Regions from separate parts of the Vibrio aestuarianus genome, predicted to be linked through region 3. Evidence: predicted binding sites of a transcription regulator. Region 3 holds the regulator's gene; each other region holds the start of a gene.
The links. Region 3 encodes PurR, which represses purine synthesis genes. Its sites were predicted from a motif close to TNANGNAAACGTTTNCNTNA; they were not measured.
Positions count from the first base shown of each region.

Region 1: MCT08_RS00600 (uracil-xanthine permease family protein) is a predicted target of PurR. The motif match lies at 2,751-2,770, and genes of this name have one in related genera.
Region 2: MCT08_RS07040 (phosphoribosylaminoimidazolesuccinocarboxamide synthase) is a predicted target of PurR. The motif match lies at 4,372-4,391, and genes of this name have one in related genera.

Region 1 covers NZ_JAKNYQ010000001.1:109,145-115,800, forward strand. Annotated here, with positions in the region: gene trmH (tRNA (guanosine(18)-2'-O)-methyltransferase TrmH) at 1-552, shown strand, start outside; gene recG (ATP-dependent DNA helicase RecG) at 637-2,715, shown strand; gene MCT08_RS00600 (uracil-xanthine permease family protein) at 2,933-4,327, shown strand; gene envZ (two-component system sensor histidine kinase EnvZ) at 4,427-5,731, opposite strand; gene ompR (osmolarity response regulator transcription factor OmpR) at 5,791-6,510, opposite strand.
Region 2 covers NZ_JAKNYQ010000001.1:1,480,522-1,487,177, forward strand. Annotated here, with positions in the region: gene MCT08_RS07030 (helicase-related protein) at 156-2,504, shown strand; gene MCT08_RS07035 (hypothetical protein) at 2,708-3,085, shown strand; gene MCT08_RS07040 (phosphoribosylaminoimidazolesuccinocarboxamide synthase) at 3,152-4,255, opposite strand; gene MCT08_RS07045 (hypothetical protein) at 4,505-4,903, opposite strand; gene MCT08_RS07050 (hypothetical protein) at 5,227-5,409, opposite strand; gene MCT08_RS07055 (J domain-containing protein) at 5,575-6,528, opposite strand.
Region 3 covers NZ_JAKNYQ010000001.1:2,107,375-2,114,030, reverse strand. Annotated here, with positions in the region: gene MCT08_RS09745 (TVP38/TMEM64 family protein) at 1-174, opposite strand, end outside; gene MCT08_RS09740 (TfoX/Sxy family DNA transformation protein) at 294-881, opposite strand; cyclic di-GMP riboswitch class I at 996-1,081, opposite strand; gene purR (HTH-type transcriptional repressor PurR) at 1,246-2,253, opposite strand; gene torD (molecular chaperone TorD) at 2,522-3,169, opposite strand; gene torR (two-component system response regulator TorR) at 3,426-4,136, shown strand; gene elyC (envelope biogenesis factor ElyC) at 4,230-5,042, opposite strand; gene cmoM (tRNA uridine 5-oxyacetic acid(34) methyltransferase CmoM) at 5,158-5,949, shown strand; gene mukF (chromosome partition protein MukF) at 5,952-6,656, shown strand, end outside.

The DNA of each region.
Region 1 (6,656 bases), 2.0 Mb from region 3:
CATAAAATTCATGCTGTGTGGCCAGACAAAAAAATGCGTACTCTAGCCCATACTTCAGCGGGGGCAAGAAACTGGGTCGAGGTCGATACCCATGACACCATCGGCGATGCGGTAAGTGAATTAAAAAACCAAGGCATGCAGGTATTAGTGACGCATTTATCAGATAGCGCTGTGGATTTTAGAGAGATTGATTACACCAAACCGACCGCCATCATTTTAGGCGGTGAAAAAAATGGGATCACTCAGCAAGCGTTAGATCTCGCAGACCAAGACATCATCATTCCCATGGTAGGTATGGTGCAATCACTCAATGTTTCTGTCGCCAGTGCTTTGATTCTGTATGAAGCACAGCGTCAACGCCAAGCGGCAGGCATGTATGACCGAGAAAAGAGTCTCCTACCGGAGCAAACCATTCAACGCATTATTTTTGAACGTGGTCATCCAGTCTTAGCCAAAGTGGCCAAGCGTAAGGGGTTATCCTACCCCGAATTAGACCATGTAGGACAAATTGTGGCGGATGAAGCTTGGTGGCAGGCGATGCAAAGCAAGTAACCTCAACTCACCTTATTTTATCCTGTACAAAAAAACAGTTAGATGATTGAATAACAACAAAATGAACTGTTAACGAGCCACTTTATGTCACAGCTACTTTCTGCAATTCCTTTTACCTCACTCTCTGGAGTGGGGGCAAAAGTGGCTGAGAAGCTCAGTAAAATTGGCTTGAATAACGTTCAAGATCTGCTGTTTCATCTTCCTTTACGCTACGAAGACCGAACTCGTATCTACCCAATAGCCAAACTTCACCCTGGGCTTTGGGCTGCTGTACAGGGTAAAGTGATGACCGTTGATACGGTATTTGGTAAACGTAAAATGCTGACGGTTAAAATCAGCGATGGCAATGGTACGATCACGCTGCGTTTTTTTAATTTCACAGCAGGAATGAAAAATAACTTTTCGGAAGGTAAGTTAGTACACGCTTACGGCGAAATAAAGCGCGGTGGTTTTGGATTAGAAATTGTCCACCCTGATTACAAATTCCATGTCCCACAGCAACAACCAGATATTGAAGCCAGCTTAACACCAGTTTACCCAACCACCGATGGTCTGCGCCAACTGACACTGCGTACCCTCACAGATCAAGCTCTCGATTTACTCGATAAAGCCGCAGTACAAGAGTTACTGCCTTCCGGTTTATACGCTCACCAATTAACGCTAGCCCAAGCGCTGCACATCGTCCATCGCCCACCAACTGACATCAATCTCGAACTGTTTGATGAAGGTAAACACCCGGCACAAATTCGCTTAATCATCGAAGAATTACTTGCGCAGAATCTTTCGATGTTGGCGGTTCGTAGCCAAGGGCAACAAGATATTGCACTGCCACTAACAGAATCTGCAAACCTCAAACGGCAGCTACTTAAACAACTGCCTTTTTCGCCAACCAATGCTCAGACACGTGTGGTGCAAGAGATCGAAGCTGACCTTGCCAAACCACACCCGATGATGCGCTTGGTTCAAGGTGATGTTGGTTCCGGTAAAACATTGGTGGCAGCGTTGGCCGCTCTACGCGCGATAGAACATGGATATCAGGTTGCGTTAATGGCCCCTACCGAATTACTGGCCGAGCAGCATGCGATCAATTTTGCCAACTGGTTTGAAAATATGGGCATTACTGTTGGCTGGCTGGCGGGTAAACTAAAAGGAAAAGCCAAAGAAACTGAACTTGCGCGTATTGCTAGCGGTGAGGCAAAAATGGTAGTAGGTACTCACGCACTGTTCCAAGAACATGTGCAATTCCACCATTTGGCTCTGGTGATCATTGATGAACAACATCGCTTTGGTGTCCACCAGCGTTTGGAACTGCGAGAAAAAGGAGCCAAACAAGGGGCTTATCCGCATCAGCTAATCATGACGGCCACACCGATTCCACGCACACTGGCCATGACCGCCTATGCTGACTTAGAAACCTCAGTGATTGATGAACTACCACCGGGGCGAACCCCCATTCAAACGGTCGCCATTCCTGATACCAAACGTGATGACATCGTCGAACGAGTGCGTAACGCCTGCCTCAATGAAGGAAAACAGGCCTATTGGGTTTGTACCTTAATTGATGAATCAGAAGTATTAGAAGCACAAGCTGCGGCAGATACGGCTGAAGAACTGCAACGAACGCTGCCCGATGTCAAAATTGGCTTAGTGCATGGCAGAATGAAGCCAGCTGAAAAACAGGCGGTGATGAAAGCGTTCAAAGACAACGAGCTACACTTATTGGTCGCGACCACGGTCATAGAGGTTGGAGTAGACGTTCCCAATTCGAGTTTAATGATCATTGAGAACCCAGAACGCTTAGGTTTAGCTCAACTACATCAATTGCGTGGACGCGTTGGACGCGGTTCCGTCGCCAGCCATTGTGTATTGCTTTACCACGCTCCACTCTCTAAAACGGCACAAAAAAGACTCGCGGTATTGCGCGAAAGCAATGATGGTTTTGTGATTGCCCAGCGTGATTTAGAAATCCGTGGCCCGGGTGAATTACTCGGCACCAAACAAACTGGTTTGGCTGATTTTAAAATTGCCGATTTAATCCGCGATCAGCGCTTAATACCTGAAGTACAGCGTATCGCACGTTATTTACACGACCACTATCCAAGTAACGCCACCGCGATTATTGAACGCTGGCTCGGTGATAAAGACGTTTACGCTAAAGCTTAGTACGTGACTCCTTTGCATATTAATTTGGCCCCACCAAAGGCAAACGTTTGCTTTTCACAATAAAGCCTCTATAATTTCGCCAATTTTTTTGGTGATCGACTCACCACTCCCAGTCCGAGCAGATTCTGACTAACAGCAATCACAGATGACGTATCTGCTCCACTTAGTGCTCCCATTCAGCGGGCTCTAAGCTACTATGCACAATTAGGAAAACACTATGACTACCCAAAACGCTTCGCGTAAGTCTGACTTGGTTTATCAACTCAATGACCGACCGCCACTGCCACAAACGATTTTTGCGGCCCTACAACACTTACTGGCCATGTTTGTTGCCGTGATTACGCCATCATTAATCATCTGCCAAGCTCTCGGTGTGTCACCAGAACAAACCAACACCATTATTAGCATGTCATTGTTCGCGTCTGGTTTATCCTCTTTCATTCAAATTCGTACCATTGGTCCGATTGGCTCTGGATTATTGTCAATTCAAGGGACCAGCTTTAACTTTCTTGGCCCAATCATTGGCGCTGGCTTATCACTAAAAGCGGGCGGCGCGGATATATCAACCATGATGGCCGCAATCTTCGGCACCATTTTGGTCGCCTCTTTTGCTGAAATTTTACTATCTCGCGTTTTAGAATACGCACGCCGAGTCATTACGCCTTTGGTCTCTGGCATTGTGGTCACACTGATTGGCCTAACGTTAGTACAAGTTGGTTTGGTCTCAATGGGGGGCGGTTACGCCGCTTTAAGCGACGGAACCTTTGGCAGCCTAGATAAACTGGCGCTAGCTGGAACCGTATTGGGGCTGATTGTGTTACTGAACCGCTCAAGCAACCCTTACATTCGTGTTGCCTCGATCGTGATTGCGATGCTCACCGGTTATATGATGGCGTACTTCATGGGCATGATAGACACTTCCTCATTAGGTGAAACGGCAACCATTGCACTACCAATACCGATGCAGTTTGGTCTCGGTTTTGATTGGTCGCTATTTATTCCATTAGTACTAATTTTCTTGATCACCGCTCTCGAAGCCATTGGTGATATCACCGCTACATCAGAGGTGTCAGGAGAGCCTGTAAAAGGCCCTATCTACATGAAGCGGATTAAAGGCGGCGTCTTAGCCGATGGTCTAAACTCTGCACTGGCAGCGGTATTTAATAGTTTCCCCAATTCAACCTTTAGCCAAAACAACGGCGTGATCATGCTAACTGGCGTAGCAAGTCGCTACGTGGGTTATTTTATCTCAGCAATGTTAGTGCTACTTGGTTTATTCCCAGGTGTTGCCAGCTTTGTGCAGTTGATTCCTGAACCAGTATTAGGCGGTGCGACCATTGTTATGTTTGGCACAATCGCAGCCGCTGGAGTGCGTATTATTTCGCGTGTTGAACTCGACCGCCGCGCCATTTTGATCATGGCACTGTCATTTTCGATGGGCTTAGGTATTGCTCAAAAACCTGAAATCTTACAATTCATGCCTGAATTCATTAAGAGTATTTTCTCATCTGGCGTAGCCGCTGGCGGTATTACCGCTATTTTGCTTAATCTAATTTTGCCAGAAAGATTGCCAGAAGAAGATGGCCTCTTAGAAGAGATGAAATCGAATTAACCAGCAAATACAACAATGGGCTCAGATGAGCCCATTTTTATTACTATCGATTTATCGATCGAATATCACGATAGGATATTGAACGATGTTGCGTTAACTTCATTTAGTTGGGAAGCTGATCTGCGCTTTCAAACCACCTTCACTGCGATTACGAACCGTCACGCTACCATGGTGCTGTCCGACAATACGTTTGACTATCGCAAGCCCCAATCCGGTCCCTTCGCTGCCTCGTGCGGTATCTCCACGCGTAAAGGGTTCAAATACTTTACTCACTTGGCTAGGCTCAATACCGGGACCATTATCTTCAACACATATCCACGCCATTTTATTATCGGCAGTGGTGCCCGTGCTGACTTTTACCCATCCATTTCCATAACGAATCGCATTCACCACCAAGTTACTCACCGCACGCTTAATTGCAATGGGGTTACCGAAAGCGGTCTGCATCGATGAATGCAAAGAGACATCAATTTTTATCTCATATCCCCCTTCAGCAGTTGCGACATCGTTGGCTATCTCATTGAGATCAACCTTCTCAAATGTCTGTATATTGACCGGTTTTAGATAATCCATAAATTGACTGATGATCTCATTGCACTCCTCGGTATCACTGATGATCCCTTCCGCTAGATAGCTGTCTTGAGGTGACATCATCTCCGTCGCAAGACGAATGCGCGTCAATGGCGTGCGTAAGTCATGGCTTATGCCTGCCATCAGTAATGCTCTATCTTCCTCTAAGGCTTGTATCCCTTGTGACATTTGGTTAAACGCCACGGTGACGGAACGAATTTCCGATGCCCCTTTTACTGGTAATGGCGGTGGATGGTCACCTCGCCCCACCGCCTTAGCCGCTTTTTCTAGCGCAATTAAAGGACGATTTTGTAAACGGATAAACAACCACCCGCCGACAACAATAAAAATCGCCATCAGCAAACTGTTGCGAAATAACGGTGAAAAATCTTCCTTTTGCAACTCAGATAGTGGGATTCGAATCAATGATCCAGGGAACGACTCCACTTTTATCCATAAAATGTAACTCTCTTTGCCAAGCATCATGCGTACATCAGTGGGAGAGCCGAGCTCATGAGTCATCTCCTCACTCATCAAATCAATACTAAGCGCCTGTTCATACTCTTGTGCAATTTCACTGCCTTCAGCATGAATGGTTACCCCTAACTGCTCTAACACGCGGCGGCGCTGCGGGGCATCCATATCCAGCCCATCAGTATCGCTGGCTGCATCATCGAGCATGAGGTTAATTTCGTGCCCGAGAATTTTATTGAACTGCTGCAAACTTGGCATCAAAGCATAATTGAACACCGCATAGTAAGAGTACATTTGGCTAGCAATGAGTAATGAAAAGAAAAGTAGAATCGATTGAGTGAACGAGCTGCGAATACGCATACGAAGACCTTGCTGTGAAAAAAGCTCCTGATGGTAACCATTCAGGAGCTCGTTAAATCTTAAGATTCTTTACCATCTGGGACAAAGACGTAACCAAGTCCCCAAACGGTTTGAATATATCGAGGTTTGCTTGGATCAACTTCAAGCATGCGACGTAAACGGGAAATCTGCACGTCGATAGAACGCTCCATTGCGGAATATTCACGACCGCGCGCCATGTTCATCAGTTTGTCACGAGACATTGGTTCACGCGCATTGGTCACTAAAGTTTTCAATACCGCAAACTCACCGGATGTGAGTGGCATTGGTTCATCACCACGAAACATTTCACGCGTGCCTAAATTTAGGCGGAATTCACCAAATTCAATCACCGACTCTTCAGCGCTCGGAGCTCCCGGTGCTTCAATCACTTGACGACGCAATACCGCTTTAATTCGAGCCAATAGCTCACGTGGATTGAACGGTTTTGGTAGATAATCATCGGCTCCAACTTCTAACCCGACAATGCGATCCACTTCGTCGCCTTTCGCAGTAAGCATTAAAATTGGCAGCATATTGTTGGCATTACGCAAACGGCGACAAATGGATAACCCATCTTCACCAGGTAACATTAAGTCCAATACCATCAAATGGAAGTTTTCACGAGTTAACAGGCGGTCCATCTGCTCACTGTTTGCCACACTACGAACAAGAAAACCTTGTTCCGATAGGTAACGTTCAAGCAATGAACGCAAGCGTGCATCGTCATCAACCACTAAAATTTTATAGTTTTCTTGCATCTATGATCCCACCTAATTCTTAACTCGAGCCAATATCCAACCGAGTTAGTAAAATGTAACACCGTTCTGACTAAAGTCGCTGAAAGAATTGTTAACGTTTATGTCTTTTTTAGCTAATGTAGCGGACAGTTTCAACCAAGGAACGT
Region 2 (6,656 bases), 630 kb from region 3:
GAAAATGATAACGGTTTACTCATGATATTGTAAATAGATGGGCCATGATACATAACGCAGAATACTGAACTAAAGAGGACAAAACGTTATCTTGCACCTACTTCAAGTTGTTTGAGTATATAATCCTCTACAAATGTCTTCAGACTCTTATTTACATGCAATTTTTACCTATTGATACGCTAGAAAAGTCATTCAAATCTGAGCTACTCATTCAGCATTTAGTCGTTGAAGCAGAAACGGGATCAGGGAAGTCGACCCGTTTGCCTTTGTGGTCATTACATGTAGGCAGGGTACTAGTGATTGAACCAAGACGTATCGCTTGTACCTCGTTGGCAAGTTTTCTGGCCAATGAACATAATGAACCTGTAGGTAAAACGATAGGTTATGCGATCAAGTTAGAGCAGTATTTCGATGCCAATACACAAGTTGTATTCGTAACACCTGGTGTGGCTTTACGTTGGTTTGCTGAAAATAAATTGCATGATTTCAAGGTGGTCATGGTTGATGAATTTCATGAACGCCGCTGGGATACCGATCTATTAGTTGCATTGCTTAATCAGCAGCAAACACATCGTATTGTTTTAACTTCAGCAACGATTGAAGGAGATAAGCTGGCACGTTATATTCGTGGTAAGCGGTTAGTGGCGCAAGGTCGAAAGTTTAATGTGGCTGTTAACTACCGTGCCAATGACAGCCGCCAGCTTCCAGATGCAAGACATTTAGAGCAGCGAGTGAAGGCGGAGGTCGTTAGTGCTTATGGAGCAACTCAAGGTGATATCCTAGTTTTTCTCCCTGGTCGTAAAGAAATTCAGCAATGCCAACAGGCATTATCTAACATCGAAGATTTACTGGTGCTGCCACTTCATGCGTCAGTGTCAGAGCATGAACGTGAGCTTGCGTTAACGATCCAACCGCAACAAAAAGTCATTCTTGCTACCAATGTAGCGGAAACCTCACTCACTATTCCTAATGTGACAGTTGTTATTGATAGTGGCTTAGAGCGCAGAACTGAGCAACGCAACGGTCGTACCACTTTAAGTTTAAAGCATATTTCTAAAGCTAGTGCCAATCAGCGCTCGGGACGGGCAGGGCGTGTGATGGATGGAACCGCAGTGCGGCTATATGGTCAACATGCCGCGCTTGCTAATGTCACGCCACCAGAGCTACAACGCGAGGAATTGGTTGAAGCTATGCTTGCGAGCGCGAGTTGTGGTTATCCACTGCCGAGATTAACGTTTCTAGAGCCGCTGCCAGAAAAAGCACTAAAGAGTGCACTGACTATATTGCGCCAGATGGACGCCATTGATGAAGATGGCCAAGTTACAGAGCATGGCTTACAACTCGCGCCACTTCCTATTGACAGCTTATATGCCGATTTAGTCACGCGAATGCCTTCAAAAGCATTGAAAGAAGCGATGGTTGATTTAACCGCTGCCCTTTCGGTCTCTGCTTCACTCTATTCGTTATCCAGTAATGAGGAGGCATTAGATTCCTTAGTACAGCAAGAACCTTGTCAGTGCGATGGGCAATTATTGATCCGAATAGTTCGTGGAGAAACTTTTAGCGGGGTAACGGTTGATCAACAGGTTCTTAAGGAAGCAAAGGGACTTTCAGCACAAATGAGAGCAATCTTCGTGTTGCCCCACCTAGACGTTGCCTCCCGTTATCAAAGATCTAGTTTGGCAAAAGAAATCGCTCGTTTACACCCTGAACTCGTTTTTGTTCGTCGAGAAAAACGTCGAGATGCGCTTGGTAATGGCCAAATGGAAGTTATGCCAGCAAGAAACAGCCGTTTTAGCCAAGAGTGTCAAGCAGCATTGGTATTAGACCAACACAGTTTGGCCGGGCGAGGCGTTAAGCAAACGCTGACCTTAGCGACAGTAATGATGCCAATTGATCTGGCGATAATTGATGAACTTAATTTGGGAGAGTGGCAGCAAGATGATGTTATTTATGAGAATGGCAAACTCAATACTCGTTTGAATCTGATCTACGCGGGGCGCAAAATTGTAAGTCGACAGGTTGAAGCTTGTGGTGAGTTTGCCATTATCCCCTTAGTTGAAGCGGTTAAAAATGGCGATATTCTACCGGGTTTAGCTCAGACTCGGATGACAGAGATTGCGCATTGGCGCTTATATGTTGAGCTTGGTTTGGATGAAACAAAGACTTCCCACCACAACATGACTTTTGATCGTTGGTTTAAAGATCAGCTTAAAACATTAGAAGTTAGCAGCTTAGAAGATCTATCGATATTTGATGTCGACGATTTTGAGTTTGATGGTATTCCATATTGGCAGTATGAGGATTTTGCTAATACTTACCCCTTTGAGCTTTATCTAGGTGATCTTAACTTAAGCGTTGAATACCATGTTGCTAAGAAGCTCATTTATCTTGTGTATAAAAGTGGTTTACGAAAAGGTGATCCTAAACGTTGGGAGTTACCAAGATGGCAAGGCTTTAGAATTCAATATAAAAAAGCGAGTCGTATTGTCGATATAAGGTGATGTTTTCCTTCACTGTTTGAAATATTAATCAATCAGGCACATATGTCGTAAAGTCTGTTTGTGTTTTGTTACACAACTGATTTTTATATAGCTATTTCGCGGGAAGCTTGGGCATAAAAGACGATTTTTTTATATCCTATTGCTATATAGATAAGCTTATATGATATTGAGTACAGTATGCTGCTAATTTGTCGGAGGACAAAATGAATACACAAGAAATAAATCGTGCCGTGTTCGATTACACGACATTTCTTGGTGCTTCGTGTAATAAAAAATGGACTTTTATTGAAGCGATGACGTCATTTGCGCCGATCTTTGGGATGATGTGGAAAGACAGCATTAAAGAATTATCGACTCCAGAAGATCGCTTGTGGGAAATGGCACTAAAATCGTTGTCACCACGTCGTAGTGATGAATCTAATCTCATTTCATTAGTGAAACTTGCGAAGCTAGAAGGGATCGATGAGCTAACTTTAGTGATGCCATATCCATTAGACTCGGAGCAGATTCAGGCGATTGAGAGTAAAAGCAAAACACTCATTCGAACGACCAAACCAGATGAGTTTGTCATTACGCTATAGATAGTATATGTCTACATATAATAACGGGGCGTATAGCCCCGTTGTCTTAAATACCAGCCTATCGACCTAGTCAATTAAGCCATATTGCGTACTTAAAATATCAATGATCTCTTGTTTTGGATTTTTGCTAAGTTCGACAGGGCGACCAATGATCTTTTCCGCAATTCCTAAGTATGTTTTTGAAATGTCCATCAGTGCTTCCAAAGGTAAAGCATTATCACGAGCGAGTGCCTCACGCTCAGTCATTCTTTCTTTATTAAGTAAGATATCGGGATCAGGAAAATAGTTAAGTAAGAATTGACGGAAACCTTCTTTGGAATTTTCAACGATTTCCCCATGCTGGTAAGCATTATTATCCCAAATACGAGATGAATCTGGCGTACCGACTTCATCCATATAAATCAGCTTTTCAACACCGTTGGTATCAGCCACGTAACCAAACTCAAATTTAGTATCAACGAATATTTGATCCACCTTTGCAAGTGCTTGACTTATAACGCCAAAACCTTCCTTCAGTAGTTTCTCATAAAGTGCAATATCGTCAGCGCTGTTGAAGTTGAAGGCAGAAAAATTTTCTTCAATGTTGCGGCGGGTTATGTTTACATCGTCAGCTTCAGGTACGCCCGGTATGCCTTTTAAAATGCCTTTTGTTGATGGTGTAATTAGCATTTCAGGTAGGGCTTTATCTTTTTGTAGCCCTTCCGGAAGCTGAATACCACAGAATTCACGCTCGCCTTTCTCATACGCACGCCACATTGAACCAGTAATGTATTGGCGGCAAATAGCCTCAATTTTTACTGGTTTGGCTTTTTGAACAATCCACACGAAAGGGTGAGGGATATCTAGGATATGGCTATCAGCTAAGCCATTATCTTTAAACAATTTAAACCAATGGTTTGATATCGCATTCAATGCTGCACCTTTACCGGGAACACCTTTGATGTCACCTTCAGCGTGCCAAATATAATCAAAGGCCGATATTCTGTCGCTAATGACCATAATTGCCAAAGGGGCATCTGGTGCGACGTTGTATCCTTTTTCTTGAATTAAACGGCGGCTGTCTTCTGCCGTTAGCCAATAAACGGAGCGGACTTTACCACTGTGAACAGGTTGGTGAGTGCGAATTGGGAGGTCGTCATTGACGGCAAGAACTTGATCAGCGAGGCTCATTTAGACATTCCTATCTTTTTCAAACGTCATACAGAGAAGATATCTCTAGCATAAAGCAGGTATGGATATCGATTAACTGTGCGCATCATACCAGAACTATTGCTCGCTGCCAGATAAATAGCAATCGTTTGCTTTTTATCTGGCTACTTTATTGAATTTTGAGTTTATAGAAAGAAATAAAGGAGAAAAATAATGAAAAAAACCTTCCCAGAGGGAAGGCAAAAGACAGTGTATAAACGTTGATCTTAATTAATGGAATTGTGGATGTCTGCCTTCAACGAAAAACACTTCACATTGATGTTCTGCCGCCAACTGTTTCAATAATGCTTGGTTAACCGTTTCGATGCCGTTTGAGGCGATAACGGCGCTAGCATTACCTGATCGAATTGCTTTAATCACAATCTCTAACTCAGATAGAGATTGAGAAGGTTTCATATGAATTACTCTATCGCAATGTATGTTAAAGGAAGCAAATTGTTGATATTGAGGACGAGGGCATTCAGCGGTAAATAAGATCCACTGTTGTTGCTGTTGAGACAGTCCAGCCAATGTTGACATCATGTTCTCTACAGTACCCTTTTGCGGACGTGAAGAAGTATACCGATGATGTCTAACTAGAGTGTGTGATCTAAAATTTGCTTGAAACATAATACTGTCCTTATACACATGCTGTATGTGTATACAGTATTTTAAGAGGTTGGTTTGATCAAGTTATTTTTGTTGTTTTTATCAGCAAAAAAGATCGATTTAATTATGGTTTTTGTTTTAATTTATTGATTTAGTTTGAGTTTTTTGAAAATTTTGGCTGTTTAAAAAAACAACGACATTACAGGTTTTGTGATCTAGATAGACTAAGGATGACCGTAGTAATACCTGTATATCCATCAGTTACGCGGGATTGAAGTTCGATAGCTTACGTGGATAAATCAAAAAAGCGCCAAAAGGCGCCTTTCTGTCGAACATATATGACTTTACTGTGAAAGTGACTGTCGTTCTCTTACTGCTTGTTCTGCAATATTAAATTGTCTTACGTCCATTCTTGCAAACTCATTACAGTTTTCACATGAGTTGTGCGATTTCCCATCAATATAGTTGTGTTTAGTTAGTAGCTTTGGTTGTTTACACCAATCGCAGATACCTTCAATCGTAAACATTTTATCTCCCCACCTAGACTATTTAGGTGCAATTCTCACGCGAGATTATCCCATATTAAAAACAGATAAGTTAACTATTTGTTACTAAAATTGAGATGGGGATCGATTGCATTACCTTTATTTTATTAGGGTGAAGGTTATCTATGAAACATCCAGAAATAAAATTTACTTTTTATTAACACTGCACAGGATGATTTTTAACGCAGCATTCAAACGTTTCATTTCATCTTGAGAACCTTTTAGATCAGGATGATAGATTTTTGAAAGTTGTTTATAACGGAGCTTAATGGCTTTTTCATCGGGAAGAGCCGAGGGTTTGAATCCAAATAGCGTACATGCCAGCAACAGTTTTTGATCTTGAGATTGGTTTGCATGCAGCTGTTGCAGTCTTTTGAGTTCTCTAAATAGGGTTTCTAATTGTCTCTTTTGTTGTTTGATGACGAAAGCTTGGGATTGATTGTCTTTTTGTAATTTATTGTTTGCTTGATTCTTATTTTCGCGGTGTCTTTTAATCAAAAATCGATAGATGTACCAAGTGACTAAGCAGATGATCGCTAGCACAATCAATGATAAGTAATCAGCCATGATATCGGCTTGCGGTTTTGTTGTTGATGCTGAACTTATTGATGCTTCTTCTTCAGAAGTGGTGGTGAATGCACTATTTAGTTGTTCAATAGATGAAATTTGTTTGGCTCGTTGTTTATTAAATTTTTCCTCGAGCACTCGAGCATAACCTTCTTCAGCTTGAGTATTTTCGGCTGCCGCAGCATGGTACCAAATTTCTGAAAGTTCAAGTGGCGATGGGGATGATGGCAGTGTTTCATACAGCTGAGCAAGTCGCAGTTGAGCATCAATGTTGCCAGTGGTTGCCAGATCGGTTAGCCAGAAAATAGCTTGGGAGGTACTTTGGGTCGTTCCTAAACCTTTGAGATAGGCATCGGCCAATTTGAGTTTAGCCAGAGGGTGATCATTATGCGCCGCTTGTTGATACCAATAAAAAGCATTGTCCAGATTTTTCACAACACCATTGCCTTGTTGGTAACTCAAGGCTAACTGATATTGTGCATTCGGGTTCTGCTGCTGTGCTTGAGCGGTCAGTTCTGTCAATGAATCAGCCATAACAAATGAAGAGATTAATAGGCATAAACTCAGGACAAATCTCAAATTATCACCTTCAAGTTACGGGTTATGGCTATACACACTTTAGTTGAATTGCATCAGATAAACAGAACATCAACAAGTATTTC
Region 3 (6,656 bases):
GAAATAGAGTGCAGCTGCGCTCACAAAGTTTTGTTCAATATGCTCATTGAGCAGTAATTGCTGTGCTTTGGCGTTTTCTAAGGTTAGATACTGGCCAAAATTCATCGCTAGCAGAATGATGGTAATTAATAGGATTAGACCCAAGACAATTTTTTTATTCATGCTTTTTCTCACCGCGTTTTTACACTAGATATAGTGAATAGGACATGGAAAGTCGAACTTTTATTTCAAAATGGAATAAAAAAGCGCCCGCAATGAAGTGCGAGCGCTTTTTGAAAGGTTGTGGTTAACGTTTATAGATTATTGGCGAGTTCATCACGACGAGATTGCGAAATAACAGACCAGTGTTTTCCTTCAATCGCGCCTTCTAAAGCCCAAAGCAATTCTAAACTGACAGTCGAAGAGTGGGTTTGCTGAATGGCTTTGTACGCTTCTAAAGCACCTTTCGCTTGTAAATCATTAACCGATTCAATACCTGCTTTTTTGAGCATTCTTTCCGTTGCAAGACGCAAATTGGGCAGATCTTTCAAGCGATCTGGCTTTGCCTGAGCTTGAACTTCACGTTCTTGCTTGGCAATTTCAAGTGCGACAGATGCGTCTCTCAAGATTTGTTGCGGGTTGTTCCAGCAATTATCAGGTAATGCAAAATATTTAGTGACGACAGGAAAGCCGCGCTTTTTATATACATAAGGCTCATAGCCCTGCTGTACAAAGCGTTTTGTAGACACATCATCAGCGCGAATGTGAAGTTTATCGTTTACGACCAAAGCAAACATAGTGTCATCGACGAAAATACCGAAACCGCCAAACATTGAACGAGATTTTACTTGTCCAAACTGTTCGAATAGTCGCATTGAATCTTTAAGTACTGGTTTATCCATGTTGTAAATTCTCGGTGTATAGGTAATACGCCACCAAAATCAGGTCCGAGAGGTTAGCAACTCTATGCAGAAAGTGTGTCAGTAAGGAGTAAACTTAATGCTAGTATCATTGCCATCGGCAACCCCGCTACCTACCAATATTTTGGTTTAGGCCGGAGGCTTTGCGTCCCATTCTTTCAAATGGTTTGCCCTGTGCGTGACTTCTAAGAATTAGAATAAATAAAAAATTGGACAAACATCACATTTGTATCTCTTATATGTGATGCCCATCTCAAAAGTTTCATGATTGAAAGTCAAATGTAATCCTAATTTTAAGAATATGGGCAGTTTTGACTTTCGAACGATTAACGAGCAAAAATTTGATTTATTTTTTTATATTTTTAACTGTTTTACGCTCAACAATCTCTGGGTGCATTTCAAAAATACGTCTTTCATGCTCTTTGTCTTTAATGCGTTCTAACAAAATTTCAAATGCATTTTTTCCTACACGGCGCTTAGGCTGGTGAATGGTGGTTAGCGGCGGTGAAAAGTATTCAGCGAGCTCAATGTTGTCATAGCCAATCACTGACATGTCATCAGGGACACGGATACCTTTTTGTTGTAGGCGACTCATTAAACCTAAAGCCATAGTATCGTTAAAACAGAATACAGCCGTTGGACGTTTATCCATTGCTGCGATTTTATCTGCGGCTAATACGGCAGTGTCACACTCGAAGTTACCTTCCAGTATCCAGTTTTCATTCACAGTTAGGTTCGCTTCTGCAAGTGCGCGTTTGAAGCCTTGAATTCGCTCTTGGCAGGCTGCCTTTTCGAAGTGACCACTTAGACATGCAATTTCAGTGTGACCATGATCGATAAGGTATTTGGTCGCTAGATAACCACCTTCTTCAGAATTATCGATGATTTTATCAGCTTGAGAGCTTTCTGGGCCCCAGTCCATTATCACCTTAGGGATATCGGCATGGCGATCGAGCATTTCCAGAAGCTCTTCAGTGAGGTCTGAACACATGACTAACATACCATCAACGCGCTTTTCTGCTAGCATGCGAATATAATCACGTTGTTTCTCATAGATACCGCCCGTGTTACACAAAATGAGCGTATAGCCTTGGCGATAGCAGTAGCTTTCCACGCCATCAATAACTTCGGAGAAAAACAAGTTAGTGGATTGGGTAACTAACATACCGATCGTACGGGTGGTATTACATTTCAAGCTACGAGCCACAGCACTTGGCGCATAGTTGAGTTCCGCTACTGCTTCCATCACTTTTTCTTGTGTAGCTTCAGCAACAAAGCGAGTTTTGTTAATCACGTGCGATACCGTGGTGGTTGATACGCCAGCGAGGCGAGCAACGTCTTTAATCGTAGCCATAAATTCGTTCCTGTCGATAATTGCAGAACGGTTGAATCAGCTTACCATTCAGCAGAGTTAGGCTTATTACCTTGTTAAGATTGAAGCCTAAAAGTAATAAAAACACAAAAACCGCCGGAAACAGCGGTTTGCATCTTAAAAATAATTTTTTATCGTTTTCAGTCAAGATTTTAGTCTGCAAACGTCAATCAGGCAATGAAAAATCTGCTTAATAAATCAGTCAATTGTCACAGTTGACTGATTTATTGTGTATCTATGTAAAGACGCACTAATCGTTAGACAAATACTTGCAGTCCAATTGAAGAAATGCCACTAGCAGTTCGGTTAATGCGCTATAGAACCCGAACTGATCAATTTGTTGGCATCGAAGGCTAAACTGAGGCACCCATGAGAGGATATGCTGTTGGATAAACTCATACTGTTCGACAAAGGCTTGATCTAAATGTTGTTCCTGTTCTAGCTCATTGGATCGAATGATCAAATTCCCCAGAAAATCTAATTCAATAGCAATGTGATCGGCTGGCTCATTCAGCGATGTGCTTACCGCAATGTTATGTGATGCCATTAATTCGGTCATCGCTTTTGCTGGTTCAGCATTGAGAAGACCTGATTGACCAATATAAATAGAGGCATATGGCAGAGCAGAATCTTTATTTGATTTTAGAAAAACATCACAGAAATCAGCGGCAAGCTCTAGTTGAGCATCTTCCCTATCCATGAGTCGATTTAATGCATCGACTAGTTTGTCAATTGCAGGTTTAAGGGTTTGGTTGTCACCTAAGCCAGTAAGAAATGAGCGAATGGCCTGAGTATGGTATTGTTCTAGTTCCTGCTCAGTTAGCTCTTTGACAAATAAGCTCGAAAGCCACCAGTAAATCTCGGCACGCTTTTCATTAAAGGCTTTAGTTTCTTGCATCATCTTGCTCCAAAAATAATTACTCTGCTAAGTTTAGCGAATAAAAATGAATAGCTATCACTATATAAATGAAAAAATATGACAGAAATTGTTATTTAATTAATACCGTCTTGGAAGGTTGTTTTGAATCAATAAACCAGCATTTTTCTCTATTTTTAGCCTGCGATGATAGAATTATGACGATTTATGAATAGAATAAATTTGTACATAGTCTCATACTGAGACTTAGGCATTTCCATATAAATAAGTGGTGTACATGAGCTATCACGTATTAGTTGTTGAAGATGACGCAGTAACTCGCAGTAAACTGGCCGGGTACTTTCAAAATGAAGGTTATACCGTTACAGAGGCGGAGAACGGTACTCAAATGCGAGAGGCGCTTCAGAACAACGTTATTGATTTGATTATGTTAGATATCAACCTTCCGGGAGAGGATGGTTTGATGTTAACGCGTGAACTACGTAGTCAATCTGATATTGGAATCATCCTGGTTACAGGTCGCACGGATAGCATCGATAAAATTGTTGGTCTCGAAATGGGGGCTGATGACTATGTCACCAAACCATTTGAATTACGTGAACTGTTAGTTCGTGTAAAAAATCTTTTATGGCGGATATCGACAGCCAATAATCAATCGACTGTTGGCGATACTTCTCAAAATGGTAATCTCGTTCGATTTGGTGAATGGTCATTTGATATTCAACGCCGTGCACTTAGTCGAAGTGGTGAACCGGTAAAATTGACAAAAGCTGAGTATGAGTTGTTGGTTGCATTATCTTCTTATCCTAACCAAGTACTGAGCCGAGAACGTATTTTGAATATGATCAGTCATCGTGTTGATGCGCCTAATGATCGTACGATTGATGTCTTGATTAGACGGATGAGAGCGAAGATGGAATTTGACCCTAAAAACCCACAAATTTTTGTGACGGTGCATGGGGAAGGGTATATGTTTGCCGGAGATTAGTCGTTTATTTTCGATAAAACACGTATCTCGTTGGGTTATTTGAGATGCCAGAAAATAAAAAACCGAAGTAGAGACTTCGGTTTTTTATGTATCTTACAAATTGCTTTCTTGTTGTGGAGCGTTTTCTAAAGCCGTTTCCTCGTAGCCGGATGCCCAATCACGTAGGTTTTGCCACAATAGCCCCAAGGTCTCATACCAATAGCGCTCCGTTTGTTCTAAGTAGCGAGCTCGAGGTGTGTATTTTTCCCAAGCCTGAGCGATATTGTTTTGCGCTAGATAATTGGTTGGCGCGGGAATAGGGGCGAGTCCTGCCGAGTAAAATTCGTTTAATGCGCGTTGCATATGGCTCGCTGAAGTGACGAGTACTAACTTGCGCTGTTGAACAAAGGCAGCAGCTTGTCTTGCTTCTTCCCATGTATCTTTCGCGGTTTCAAGCAAAATGATATCGGATTTACTCACTCCGAGTGCGAGCGCTACGGTTGCTAACATGCGAGCGTGACTAAATTCGGAGCCGCCAGAGTAACCAGACAAGATTAATTTTGAACCGGGATACATGCGCATCACTCGAATGCCTTCACTAAGGCGCATCAGTGCGGTTCGGCTGAGTTCAGACGTGGGGGGAATTTGATCGTCAACCACATGCCCACTACCAAGTACCATGACATAATCAATCGCTCCTTCACTAGGAAGGAATGCAGAATACTGTCTTTCTAACGGCATCAGAACACGAGTAGCGAAAGGTTGGAAAGAGATCAGGAATAGAGTCGTCAAAGATAACAAGACAATCATACAGCCAGTTTTACGTTTGGCTGTGAACATAATAAGCATTAAACCTACAAAACCGAGGATAAGCATCGCCGGGAGAGGCATTAATAATGAGGAAATAATTTTTTTCAGCTCAAACATAAACAAAATAGTCCGAAAAAACACCACTTGAATATAAAAAGGCATAAAGCCTCTTTATTCCTGCCATTCCTATGACAGAATAGCAGCACGATTCGTTATCATACCCCAAGCGACTGTGACTGAAGACCGGAATTTCGACGATATTGCCCACAAATTTGCAAAAAACATATATGGCTCTGACAAAGGTGAGATACGCCAAGTCATTGTTTGGGAAGATATCGAGCAATTACTCGCCATGTTTGGCACCAACCCCCAACCCTTGCATATTTTGGATGCGGGTGGTGGACTGGCACAAATGTCCCAAAAATTGGCCAAGCTAGGGCATCAAATTACATTATGTGATCTATCTTCGGAAATGCTGCTGTTAGCTGAGCAGGATATTGCAAAAAATAGCTTGCTTGAGCAGTATCGGCTGATTCACTCACCTGTGCAATCAATACAAGAGCATTTAACCGCTTCTGTCGATATGGTGATGTTTCATGCTGTGATGGAATGGTTAGCAGAACCGAAAGCGGCATTGCAAAACTTGTTAGAACAAGTCAGGCCGGGTGGAATGGCTTCCGTGATGTTCTACAACCATCATGGTCTGGTATATAAAAATGTGGTGTGCGGTAATATTCCTCATGTGCTGAATGGGATGCCACATCGCAAAAGATTTAAACTCCAACCACAAAAAGGTTTAAGGCCCGAAGACGTCTATCAATGGATCGAAGATGCGGGGTTTGAGATTTGTGGTAAATCGGGAATTCGTTCATTCAGTGACTACATCGGAAACGTAGCAAGTATGGGCGACTACCAATATGAAGACGTACTGGCACTAGAAAAACAATTGTGTAGACAAGAGCCGTACCTCTCACTAGGTCGATACATTCATGTGTGGGCGCAGAAAAAAATAGAGCAGGAATAACAATGAGTGAGATAACTCAAAGCGCTGCAGAGCAACCAATCGATGAATTGGTTAGCTGGGTAAAGCAGCACGATTTCTCATTGAACCTGACGACAGAGCGGCTTGCGTTCCTTATCGCTATCGCAGTACTGAGCAATGAAAGGTTTGATGAAGAATTAGGTGAGGGGGAGTTACATGACGCGTTCTCCATCGTCACTCGTATGTTTGAAGAGACAGGTGAAGCTTCGGCTTTTCGTGCTAATAACGCGATCAATGAACTGGTTAAGCAGCGATTGGTGAGCCGATTTACCAGTGAAGTAACCGAAGGTGTCAGCATCTACCGTTTATCGCCACTGGCGATTGGTATCACCGATTATTATGTTCGCCACCGCGAATTTTCGAAACTGAAACTCTCCATCCAGCTCTCCATGGTGGCGGATGAAATGGCAAAAGCCATAGAGGCGGCGCAAAAAGGCGGCACACCTGGACACTGGAAAAAGAATGTATACGGGGTGTTGAAGTATTCCGTCGGTGAAATATTCGACCGAATTGACCTTAACCAACGAGTAATGGATGAGCAGCAGCAGTCCGTTAAGCAGCAGATAGCTGAGCTCTTGAACAAAGATTGGCGTGAGGCGATCAACAACTGTGAGTCATTACTTTCTGAAACCTCCTCCACATTGCGTGAACTGCAAGATACATTGCAAGCCGCGGGAGACGAGCTTCAA